Linked DNA regions of Desulfurobacterium sp. TC5-1. The protein of the gene in region 3 interacts with the protein of the main gene of each other region in a pairwise test. Links are inferred from orthologs where the notes say so. Each region holds a gene or a part of one and is shown on either strand. Other genes may lie near its edges. The genes, in order: rpe, dnaE and dnaN.

Region 1 (3,628 bases), 470 kb from region 3 along the record:
AGGCCGTTGCTTTCAAAGAAGCGATGACACCGGAATTTAAGGCTTATCAGGAACAGGTTGTTCTTAACGCAAAAGCTATAGCTGAGGAACTTCAGAAGGAAGGGTTCAGAATCGTATCCGGCGGAACAGATAACCATCTTATGCTTGTTGACCTTACAGATAAAGGTATTACAGGAAAAGAGGCAGAAGCTGCTCTTGGAAAGGCTAACATTACGGTTAACAAAAATACAATTCCTTTTGATACAAGAAGTCCATTTGTTACAAGTGGTATAAGGATAGGTACTCCTGCCGTAACGACAAGAGGTATTAAAGAACAGGAAGCAAGGAGAATTGCTCAGCTAATTGCAACTGTTCTTAAGAACATCAATGACGATGCTGTGATAGCAAAGGTTAGAGAAGAAGTTATTGAAATTTGCGGGAAGCACCCGCTCTACCCTGAAATGGCATCACTCTATCAGTAAGAATTTGATTTTTATTTGTGGAGGGCGGGCTTTTAAGCCCGCCTTTTTTGTTAGAAGTTGAACATTTTGCTGACTGATTCACCAAAGTGAATTCTTCTTATTGCTTCTGCAAGCATGCCTGATATAGAGAGAACCTTTGCACCTTCAAATGCTTTATCGCCAAGAGGAATGGTGTCTGTAACAACAACCTCTTTCAGGACACCTTCTTTAACAGCTTTTGACAGCCTTTCAACGGCAGGTCCTGAAAATACGGGATGTGTACATGTTGCGTAAACTTCAGTAGCGCCCCTTTCTTTTATTGCCTTTGCGGCGTTGACGATTGTTCCGGCAGTATCTATGATGTCATCGATGATGATTGCCTTCTTTCCTTCAACTTCACCTATGATGTTCATAACCTCTGCAACGTTTGGTTTGGGTCTTCTTTTGTCTATTATTGCAATCGGTGCGTTAAATACCTTTGCAAAGTTTCTCGCCCTGGCAACGCCACCAATGTCAGGTGACACGACAACCGTATCTTCTTCATCAAAGCCAAGTCTTAAGAAGTAGTCTGCAAGAACCGGTCTTGCTTCGAGGTGATCAACAGGCAGGTCAAAAAAGCCTTCTACCTGCTTTGCGTGAAGGTCAACGACAACTATGTGGTTAACGCCGGCAACACTAATAATATCTGCAAGTAAACGTGCGGAGATAGGATCTCTTGGATTAACTTTTCTATCCTGTCTTCCGTAAGCAAAATAAGGAATTACGGCTGTTATTCTTCCTGCAGAGGCCCTCTTGAGCGCGTCTGCAAGCAGAAGTAGTTCCATTATGTAATCATTGGAAGGACTGCACAGAGGTTGGATGATAAAAACATCGTCGTCTCTGACGCTCTCGTTAAGTACAACCTGAATTTCGCCGTCGCTGAACCTTCCTACGGTGACATTGGCAAGAGGAATTCCAAGGTGTCCTGCAACGGCTTTTGCAAGTTCTGGGTTTGCGTTTCCTGTAATCAGTTTTACCTGATTCATTGATACCTCCATCTATCCGATTAATTGTTTAAATTTCTTTACATTTTCTTCTATATTACCTTTAAACACGGCTGAACCTGCAACTGCAACTTCAACGCCGGCGGCGATTATTTCGGAAACGTTATCAAGCTTTACGCCGCCGTCTATCTCTATTAGAAATTTTAAGTCTTTTTCCTCTTTCCACTTTTTTAGCTTTTTAACCTTTTCAAGTGTTTGTGGAATGAACTTTTGACCGCCAAATCCCGGGTTTACAGACATTACGAGAACAAAATCAACAAAGGGCAGGATGTCTGTTAGAAATTCCACCGGAGTTGCAGGATTTATAACAACGCCTGCTTTTTTATCCAATTCTTTTATCATTGATACAGTTCTATGGAGGTGAATCGAAGCTTCAAAGTGAACAGATATCCAGTCAGCGCCGGCATCGGCGAAGGCTTTCACGTACTTTTCGGGCTCTACTATCATAAGATGAACGTCAAGGGGCTTATCAGTGACTTTTCTTATGGATTCTACAACGCAGGGGCCTATGGTGATGTTTGGAACAAAACGGCCGTCCATCACATCAACATGAATGACGTCTGCGCCTGCCTGCACAGCCTTTTTAATGTCTCTTTCCAGGTTTGCAAAATCTGCCGAGAGGATGGAAGGGGCAAGTAGAGCCATTTAAAACCTCCAATAACTATTCTACATCAGAGAGTCAGATACCTGAATTATAGATAATGTTTCAGTAGTATGACAGTCTTCGTCTAAAAATTTGTAAAAATGTCGGTGTTGATTATTGACACCGGAGAAGGAAATGCCTATATTATTCACCGTCAAGGTTCCCCGGTAGCTCAGCGGGTAGAGCGGGTGGCTGTTAACCACCAGGTCGCTGGTTCGAGGCCGGCCCGGGGAGCCATTTTTTATTTAGAATATACAAAAACAAAAAGAAATGGAACAACGTATCATTACATGTAATTACATATCACTCTTCCAAAATCCAAAGTCTTTCAATAAATATTAGAGTTTTATAAAAAAGGGTGTTCCGTTTTTCCGTGAATGGTGTCCAAAAACGTGATATATCACGTGATATTTCACTTTGCAATCAAAATAGTTAAGCAGCCAAGAAGTGTCATGAAGATGTCCATTGATGGCTAAATAAAAGTGAAACATATGCCAATAGCTGCGCCAACAATAAAGTGAAGTGCCCTGTTGCTTTCGTATTGGAATATGAAAGGGACGGAACATCTGTGGGAGGAGAAAAATTCTTCAAGCTGTTCTTTTTCCTCCTGAGATAGGGCGGAGAAGCTGAGCCTGAATAGGATTTTCGGTCTGCTCCAGCGCTGGCGAACCTGTTCAACGCCGTTTTCAAACGTTACGGCGATTACAGGATCCATGTATTCTTTGGTTATTTCTACTTCCGGAGAGATAGGCAGGATATCCATATACGCTCCCGGCTTCTTTTATTCCCTTTGAAATTGGGCTTGGCCGGGAGTAGATGCTGTTTACTGTGGCGATTGAACGGGAAATTCTTGAAAAATAGTAAGGTCAATGCCGAGGCGTTTCATTAGGTCCAAAAAATAGTCAAGCAGTTCAGGCTGCTTTTCTGCTATGCGGGCATAAATCTTAGGTAAGTATTTTTTGTCAATGGCCCTTACTTCTTCTCCGTCAAGTTTTACTCTAAAATACCAAAAATCCTCAAGATCTGCTAAAACACTAAGCCGGTTTTCAGGCTCAACTTCCTCTACCCAGCCTTTCAAGAAGTCTTCGTATTTCTCTACTCTCTCTCTGTATGTCCTCATTGAGCGGTATCTCCTCTATAAGATCTCCTTTTTCATAAAGCCTGTTATGTTTCCACATTCCCCAGTTCTTAAATATATCCAATTCATGTTCCTGGAGCTTTATATAACAATTCTGTTGAACTCTGCCTCAGGGGAAATTAATAGAGCTACTTTATCAACGTGAGCCAAGGTTTGAAGGAATTTTAGTTACAAATTAGTTTTCCCTTAAATATCAATTTGGAAAAGGTCTCCCTGGAAGGTCAGAAAGGATGTTTTAGTGACTACAAAACTAAGATCAAGGATAATATCTCAAGTTTTGATTGCGGGTAATGGATTGCTCCACCGCAAGCGGCTGGGAGAGAATTTCCGTGCAGGAGGATATTTCCAGCGATGACGATGTAAA
Region 2 (4,776 bases), on a different replicon or contig from region 3:
ATGACCTTTATCCCGGAAACAGATACGAGGGTGAAATTATCTTCGATGGAACAAACATCTTAGACAAGAACATAGATCTTATCAGGTTGAGAAGTCGCATCGGTATGGTTTTTCAAAAACCCACCGCATTTCCAATGAGCATATTTGATAACGTAGCCTACGGCCTGAAGTTGAAAGGAATAAAAAATAAAACTGAACTTGCCGATAGGGTGGAAAAGGCGTTGAAGGACGCTGCTTTGTGGGAAGAGGTAAAGGATAGATTGAACCAACCTGCATCTGGACTTTCTGGTGGTCAGCAGCAGAGATTATGCATAGCAAGAGCAATAGCCGTTGAACCGGAAGTCCTCCTCTTTGACGAACCAACATCGGCACTTGACCCAATCTCCACGATGAAAATAGAAGAGCTTATTACCTCCTTAAGAGGAAAATTAACCATCCTAATTGTAACCCACAACATGCAGCAGGCTGCAAGGGTTTCTGATTACACGGCATTTATGTACATGGGAGAACTTATTGAATTCAATAGAACGGATCAGATATTCGTTAAACCACACGAAAAACTTACTGAAGACTACATCACAGGCCGTTTTGGATAATAAAAAGGGGCATTTCGCCCCTTTTAAGATTTTGATAAAACTTGCACTTTTAGAAAACAATAAATATATTTACCTCCGTGGTGCAGATTTTTTACGGAGGCTCCAATGAGAGCTGAAAAGTTTTTCTATTCACTCCACTTAATAACAGCCATTACCATCCCTATTTTTGTCCTTGTCCACCTTCTTGTTATGCACACACCATTTACCTTCGTATATGCTTTATATCCATCATGTCCGTACGCATTTTGTCTCTTTGTAACGGCCATGGTTTATCACGGCATGTACGGCATAAGAGGTTGGTTCGTTGAAAAGATGGGACATATAAAAGCAGCTGATATTGCATTCATCACTGCGGGCATCTTTTTATGCATTCTCCTTAACGGATCAATTTTAGGGTATTGGTAAACTATTTCATCCGCAAGCCCCCCTTACCCAAACCTTTCAGACGAACCAGAATTTTTTTGTCAACTTAAATTTAATGCCTACCTGAGGGGAAAGTTATAATTTAAGTGGAAGATAGAAAAAGCGGAGGAGACATTTAAATGGTAGGCAAAGGCGATTTCGTTCATCTTCACCTTCACTCTCAGTACTCGATTCTTGACGGTGCCATAAAGATAAAAGAGATGGTTAAAAAGGCCAAAGAACTTGGCATGCCCGCTGTTGCCGTTACAGATCATGGCAACATGTTCGCGTCCCTTGAACTTTACAATACATGTAAAGAAGAAGGCATAAAACCGATAATCGGACAGGAATTTTACATAGCAAAAGGCTCCCGATTTGACAGAAAAGAAGCGGGAGAGAAAGGAAGTTACCACCTTGTGCTTCTTGCCAAAAACGAAACCGGCTTAAAAAACCTCATGAAGTTAAGCTCCATTGCCTTTATAGAGGGATTTTATTACAAGCCCCGCATAGACAAAGAAGTTCTTGAAAAGTACAGCGAAGGACTTATAGCAATGTCTGCCTGCATCCAGGGAGAAATACCCCTCCTTTACCTCAAGGGACAGTACGAAGAAGCCGAAAAGGCGGCAAAGTGGTACAAAGACCTATTCGGTGAAGACTTCTACCTCGAGCTTCAAGACCACGGAATGAGAGAACAGAAAAAAGCCAACAGAGGCCTCATAGATATAGCGAAAAAGTTAGACATAGAACTCGTGGCGACAAACGATGCCCACTACCTTAACAAAGAGGACTGGGAAGCCCACGATATTCTTCTTTGTATTCAAACAGGAAAAAAACTCAACGACGAAAAAAGAATGCGCTTTCCGACAAAAGAGTTTTACTTTAAAAACGGCGAAGAAATGTTCAGACTGTTCAAAGAAGTTCCCGAAGCCATAACAAACACGCTCAAGATAGCGGAAAAGATAAACGTTGAAATAAAAAATGACGGCTATCATCTGCCAAAATACAAAGTTCCGGAAGGATACACTTACTCAAGTTACCTAAAAGAGCTTGCAGAAAAAGGTCTTGAAAGAAGATTCAAAGAACTCGGAATAAAAGACGGAGAAACCAAAAGACAGTATAGAGAAAGGCTCTACTACGAACTTAAAATCATAGATAACATGGGATTTCCGGGATACTTTCTTATTGTCTGGGATTTTATCAACTGGGCAAAGAAAAACGGCATACCTGTAGGACCGGGAAGAGGTTCGGCAGCAGGCTCACTTGTTGCCTATGCTATAGGCATAACGGACATAAACCCTTTAAGGTTTAACCTTCTGTTTGAAAGATTCCTCAACCCGGAAAGGGTAACAATGCCCGATATAGACGTCGACATCTGTCAGGACGGAAGAGACAGAGTTATCCAGTACGTAAGGGAAAAATATGGAAACGACAAAGTTTGCCAGATTATCACCTTTGGAACACTGAAACCAAAAGGCGTAATAAGAGACGTGGGAAGAGTTCTTGACATTCCTTACGGAGAAGTTGACAGAATAGCAAAACTTATTCCCGATGACGCCAAAACAATTGAAGACGCAATAGAGAAAGCACCAGAACTGAAAGAACTTATAGAGAGTAACGAACTTTATAAAAAGATGGCGAAAATCGCCTCAAAACTTCAGGGATTAACAAGGCAAACCGGCGTACACGCTGCCGGTGTCGTTATTACACCAGAAACACTGACAAACTTCATTCCTTTAGCAAGGAGTAAAGATGGAGACATAACCACCCAGTACGAAATGGGACAGGTTGAAAAGTTAGGTCTCCTTAAAATGGACTTTTTAGGACTAAAAACCCTTACCATCATTGATAAAACCATAAAACTTGTTGAAAAGACAAGAAACGAAAAGGTTGACCTGAAAACACTTCCCCTTGATGATGAAAAGACCTACAAACTGCTTCAGGAAGGAAACACCGTAGGCGTATTCCAGCTTGAATCACCGGGTATGAGAAACCTGATGAAACGACTAAAACCAGAATCTATAGAAGACATCGTCGCTCTCGTTGCCCTTTACCGTCCAGGACCTCTCAACTCAGGAATGGCTGAAAGTTATATAAAAAGAAAACACGGTCAGGAACCAGTCGATTACATCTTCCCGGAACTTGAACCTTACCTAAAAGAGACATACGGTCTCTTCATCTATCAGGAACAGATAATGCAGATAGCAAACGTTCTTGCCGGTTACTCACTTGGAGAAGCTGATCTCTTGCGCCGTGCAATGGGTAAAAAGAAGAAAGAGATAATGGAAGAGCAACGTTCCATATTTGTAAAACGTGCCGTTGAAAAAGGTTATCCAAAAGACAAAGTAGAAAAGCTGTTTGACGATATTGCAAAGTTTGCAGAATACGGATTTAACAAATCTCACTCCGCCGCTTACGGATATCTTGCCTACGTTACTGCATACCTAAAAGCCCATTACCCTCAGGAACTCATGGCAACAATGATGTCCATAGACTATGACAACGCCGATGAGATAGTTAAACTCATAAAAGATTGCAGGGAAAACAATATTGAAATACTGCCACCTGACGTAAACAAGAGCGGCGCCAAGTTTACAATTGAGAATGGTGCAATACGGTTTGGACTGGCAGGGATAAAAGGCGTTGGTGAAAAAGCTGCAGAAGCCATAGTAGAGGCAAGAGAAAGAGAAGGAGAGTTCACAGACCTTTACGACTTCTGCGAAAAAGTGGACATGAGACAGGTAAACCGAAAAGTTCTTGAAGCACTTATAAAAGCGGGGGCTTTTGATTCTACAGGATATAACAGAGCAACCCTCCTTGCAACACTTGAAAAGGCAATGGCAGCAGCTCAGAGCATTCAGAAAACTAAAAACAAAGGCCTAATGAGTCTGTTTGGAGACGAATCTTCAGTTATACAGAAAGAGTATGTTGAAACAGACGAGTGGCCTGAAAGGATAAAGTTAGAGTACGAAAGGGCAGCTATAGGATTCTACTTATCCGGGCATCCTCTATTAGAGTATCAAGCACTTGTTCCCTTGCGCCTTGATACATCTTCTCATAAGAGCGAGTGGAAAGACGGACAGGAGGTTACCATAGCTGGTGCCATAACCTCCGTTAAAACTAAAAGAACCCAAAGAGGAGAAATGTGGGCAAACATTGAAATAACAGACCTCGAAGGTGTTCTCAATGTCCTTGTATTCCCAAACGTTTTCAAAGAATCGGCAGAACTTCTAACAGAAGGTAACGTTGTCATAGTGAAAGGAACTGTAAGAGAAGAAGAGGGAAGCATATCCATAATAGCCAGAGAAATTGGACGCTTTGAAAAGAAACTTTCTGATGTTATAAACAGAATTGTCCTTAAAATTGATGATACAATCTTTTCCGAAGAATTTTTAGAACGGTTAAGAGAATTCTTAGAAACAAACAGTTCTCCTGATGGAAAACCGGTAGTAATTGAACTTGAAACAAACGGATACATAATACAGTTGCAAACACATCCAGACTTTGCAATACCGGTTGATGCGGCTATTTTAAGAAGCCTTAAAAAGATGATAGGTGAAGAGAGGATAAAAATCCTTTGAGAGGGACAAAATGGCAGTTTTGTTAGAATTTGAAAAGAAGGTAGAAAGACTGAGAAGAAAAATAGAAGAGTTGAAAGAAAAAGGGAAACACGACCCGCAGGTGATTAGAGAGATAGAAGAGAAATTTCAAAAAAAGATTGAAGAGTTTTACTCCAACCTTACGCCGTGGGACAAGGTGCTTCTGGCAAGGCATCCTGACC
Region 3 (3,760 bases):
TGGACGAGAGAATAGGTGTGAATCATCTCAAGCGCCACAGCAACAGGAACAGCCTTTTCTATATCTCCTCCGACAATCTCACAACCGGCCATACAAAGTATTGGTCTTAACCTCTTTCCACCAACAGTAAGAGAATACTTTACCGCCTCGTAAAGCCTCTTACCAAACGGCGGCTCCTCAGGAAGATAATCTGTCAAAATTTCATCTATGAAAGCTTTTCTCTCTTTAAGATACATCTTAAGATCCATACTTCTTTTCCTCGCCTTTAATGAGTCTCACGATATTAGCGTAGTGTTTAGCTATTATTACAAAACCTGCAACGGCTACAAAAAAGAAATGGTCAGGACAGGGAGAAACAAGAAATTTAAAAGCCACAATGTACGTTGCAACTGCCGTTATTGAACTAAGTGAAACATACCTTGTAATGGTAAAAATGAAAATAAAAACGCACACCGCAAGAAGAGCATTTATCGGTGAAATAACCAGAAATGCACCTATACCTGTTGCGACTCCTTTTCCTCCTCTAAACCTTAAAAACGGTGAAAAGCAATGACCTAAAACGGCAAAAAGAGCTGCCATAAGCTGATAGTGAAGCGGCAGTCCGACAGATTTTACAACCAGAACGGGAATAGCACCTTTCAGTGCATCAAGTATCAGAACTAAAAGGCCAACTTTTTTTCCTAAAACTCTTGAAACATTTGTAGCACCAATATTTCCACTTCCGTACTTTCTAACGTCAACACCTTTTAGTTTCCCTATTATGTAGCCAAAAGGGATGGAACCTGAAAGAAACGAAAGAACAACTATCAAAACCTTTAACGTAGCACTATCCATTTTCTTCTCCACTTAATCTAAAAAAGTTATAGAAGTAGATTGCACCAGAGTAAATAGCAACAAAAGCTGAAACCATTAAAAGAATTTCTCCGTAACGCTTAAAACCAGAAAGGAGAAGCAGAATAGAAACCATTATAAACACGGTTTTCAACTTCCCAAAACTTCCAGCAGGAAGAACCTTTCCCTTTGAAGCCGCAATTGCCCTTAATCCCGTAACTGCTTCTTCCCTTGCAACTATCGCTGTAACGGAAAATGGATCACACAGATGCTTGTAGGTCAAAGCAATCAAAACAGACGATGTAAGAATTTTATCCGCAACAGGATCTAAAAGCTTTCCAAAGTTCGTAACGCTTGCCATGCGCCTTGCAAGATAGCCATCTAAAAAATCTGTAAGGGAGGAAATTATAAAAAGAACAAAAGAGACCATATACATTCCGTCAACAATAAAGAAAACTATAAACGGAATAAAGAGTATTCTCAAAAAGGTAAGCGTATTAGGAATGCTACTCATCTTTAAATCTTCATAGGCATTATTACACATTTTATCTGAGGCTCTTCACTGCTTTCAAGTAAAACCTGAGTCATAGGACCATCCATTGAAATGGTGATAGTATCACTATCGAAACTTCCAACAGCCTCTACCATATGTTTAACGTTGAAAGCTATTTCGAACTCCTCACCGTTGTACTCACAGGGAACTTCAACCTCAGCTTCCTCACTGGCATCTATAGAATCAAAACGCCTTGCAACAAGTTTTACTCTGTCCGGATTAAAGATCATAATAACAGGTTGAGTATCATCCCTCTCGTATATGACTGAAACCTCTTTGAGTGCCGTTAAAAATTCATCCTTATTAACCACAGCCTTAAGCGGATTGTCTTCTGGAATAACAGCCATGTAGTCTGGATACTCTCCTTCAATAACAGAGCTGAAAAGGTAAGTATCATCTATTTCAAAAAATATTTGATTACCTTCGGTTGAAATCTTAACCTCACCACTTCCCTTTAAAAGTCTCTTTAATTCCCCAAGTGTTCTCTTTGGAATGATAACACCAAATTCTGCAACAGAAGCATCCATAACATAGAGGGCCAATCTATGACCATCAGTAGCAACCGCATCTATTCTCTCACCGTTGGAATTTAGATAGACTCCCATAAGGTTGTACCTTACCTCATCTCTGCTCGCCGCATATGCGACCTTTCTGATAGCCTTATCAATTTCTTCCGAAGGCAATGAAACTTCGTTTTCACCTTTTATCTTTATCTGCGGAAACTCATCAGGCGGCAGGGTGGCAAGTGAAAATCTTGATCCCATTGTTCTTACTGTAAACATGTTTCCTTCCACTTCACACTCTACCTCTTCAACGGAAAGGCTTGAAACAAGCTTCATCAGTTTCTGAGCATTTACCGTAGTATTACCTTCTTCTATTACTTCACAGTTAACAATTGTCGCTATACCTATATCAAGATCCGTTGCGTAAAGAGAAAGTGTGTTGTCACTGGCAACAAGAAGTATGTTCGAAAGAATCGGAATGTTGCCCTTTCTGTCGGCTGCTGGCGCAACTTTTTTCACAGCCTCTTTTAATACTTCCTTATTTATTTTAATCTTCATTTTGGAGTTTCCTCCCTTTTGGACTCATCATAGTCATATAGTGCACATAATTTATGCAAAAACTGTTTAGCCCTTTATATTGTATAAAATTCCTGCAACAGTGTGTGAATAACTATGTGGATAACTATGTGGATAAGTTTTAACTTATCCACAGTTTGAATAAATTTCTGTGGATAAGTGGAACGCTTTTTAGTTTATCCACAAGTTTAGAGTTGTCCACAACAGTTATCCACAAGAGTTATCCACAGTTACTGTGGATAACTTACACCGATGTATCTATCAAGCGCGTTAGCGTACTCTCGATCTCTGTAATAATTTGATTAATTTCTGTGTCTTTTTCTCTTAGCTCTTTTATCCTGTTAAACGCGTGCATGGCAGTTGTGTGGTCACTTCTGTTAAAAGCTGATGCAATCTTTGGAAATGAATAGTTCCCAAATTTCTTACACAGGTACATGGCAACTTGCCTTGCTAATGCTATGTGTTTTTTTCTTGAGCTTCCGTCAAGTTCTTCAATGGTTACACCCATAACCTGAGATACGACTTTTTTAATCTCATCAACAGGTAGGTGTTCAGACTCGTTTGACGGTGGTTGAGCTATTCCGGGTTCTATTCTTAGTGCACTTTTCACCAATTCTTCGTCAAGAGGCTTTCCTTCGAGTTGAGCTTTAGCTTTAAGTTTCAGTAATGCCCCTTCCAGCTGTCTGATGTTTGATTTTATTCTGCTTGCTATGAGCTTGAGGACTGAATCTGAAACTTCGATTCCCTCATCTTCCGCTTTACGCCTCAGGATTGCTATTCTCGTTTCAAAGTCTGGTGGCTGTATATCAGCGATCAATCCCCATTCGAAACGGCTTCTAAGTCTTTCTGTAAGCATCGGGATTTCTCTTGGTGGTCTATCGCTTGTCAGAACAACTTGTTTTCCTGAGCCGTGAAGCGCGTTGAATGTATGGAAAAACTCAATCTGAGTCCTGTCTTTACCGCTTATGAACTGGATGTCGTCAATGAGAAGAACATCAACGGTTCTGTACTTTTCTCTGAATTCTGTCATTCTGTCGTTTCTCAGCGAATCTATGAGGTCGTTCATGAAGCTTTCCGTAGTAACGTAAACAACCGTTTTTGATGGATACATCGTTTTTATGAAGTTTCCTATTGCCTGCATAAGATGAGTTTTTCCCAGCCCCACACCTCCATATATAAAGAGCGGGTTGTAGGCTTTTCCGGGATTTTCGGCTACTGCTATCGCAGCAGCATGGGCAAACTGGTTGCTTGCACCGACTATAAAGTTTTCGAATGTGTATTTGGGATTCAAGTTGGA

Evidence for each region.
Region 1: the proteins of dnaN (region 3) and rpe interact in binary tests that used the Escherichia coli proteins (3 or more experiments, as listed by UniProt). The link is inferred for Desulfurobacterium sp. TC5-1 from one-to-one orthologs.
Region 2: the proteins of dnaN (region 3) and dnaE interact in binary tests that used the Escherichia coli proteins (3 or more experiments, as listed by UniProt). The link is inferred for Desulfurobacterium sp. TC5-1 from one-to-one orthologs.

The regions. Positions count from the first base shown.
Region 1 is NZ_ATXC01000001.1:917,624-921,251, reverse strand. Bases 304-3,142 are described here. They hold rpe (ribulose-phosphate 3-epimerase), read right to left. Parts: upstream 2,129-3,142; coding sequence 1,478-2,128; downstream 304-1,477. Other genes in these bases: H153_RS0104695 (hypothetical protein), read right to left, coding at 2,950-3,142; H153_RS0104700 (hypothetical protein), read right to left, coding at 2,599-2,889; H153_RS0104715 (ribose-phosphate pyrophosphokinase), read right to left, coding at 512-1,465; glyA (serine hydroxymethyltransferase), read left to right, coding at 304-461. Outside these bases: more of glyA, read left to right, coding at 1-303; more of H153_RS0104695, read right to left, coding at 3,143-3,246. UniProt on the Escherichia coli protein: Catalyzes the reversible epimerization of D-ribulose 5-phosphate to D-xylulose 5-phosphate.
Region 2 is NZ_ATXC01000002.1:36,453-41,228, forward strand. Bases 790-4,776 are described here. They hold dnaE (DNA polymerase III subunit alpha), read left to right. Parts: upstream 790-1,138; coding sequence 1,139-4,576; downstream 4,577-4,776. Other genes in these bases: H153_RS0107790 (hypothetical protein), read left to right, coding at 790-1,001; H153_RS0107800 (acetyl-CoA carboxylase carboxyltransferase subunit alpha), read left to right, coding at 4,587-4,776. In the rest of the region: phosphate ABC transporter ATP-binding protein PstB, read left to right, coding at 1-596; more of H153_RS0107790, read left to right, coding at 702-789. UniProt on the Escherichia coli protein: DNA polymerase III is a complex, multichain enzyme responsible for most of the replicative synthesis in bacteria. This DNA polymerase also exhibits 3' to 5' exonuclease activity. The alpha chain is the DNA polymerase catalytic subunit.
Region 3 is NZ_ATXC01000001.1:1,392,456-1,396,215, reverse strand. Bases 397-3,367 are described here. They hold dnaN (DNA polymerase III subunit beta), read right to left. Parts: upstream 2,446-3,367; coding sequence 1,348-2,445; downstream 397-1,347. Other genes in these bases: dnaA (chromosomal replication initiator protein DnaA), read right to left, coding at 2,708-3,367; pgsA (CDP-diacylglycerol--glycerol-3-phosphate 3-phosphatidyltransferase), read right to left, coding at 827-1,345; plsY (glycerol-3-phosphate 1-O-acyltransferase PlsY), read right to left, coding at 397-834. Also shown: H153_RS0107335 (polyprenyl synthetase family protein), read right to left, coding at 1-248; more of plsY, read right to left, coding at 238-396; more of dnaA, read right to left, coding at 3,368-3,760. UniProt on the Escherichia coli protein: Confers DNA tethering and processivity to DNA polymerases and other proteins. Acts as a clamp, forming a ring around DNA (a reaction catalyzed by the clamp-loading complex) which diffuses in an ATP-independent manner freely and bidirectionally along dsDNA.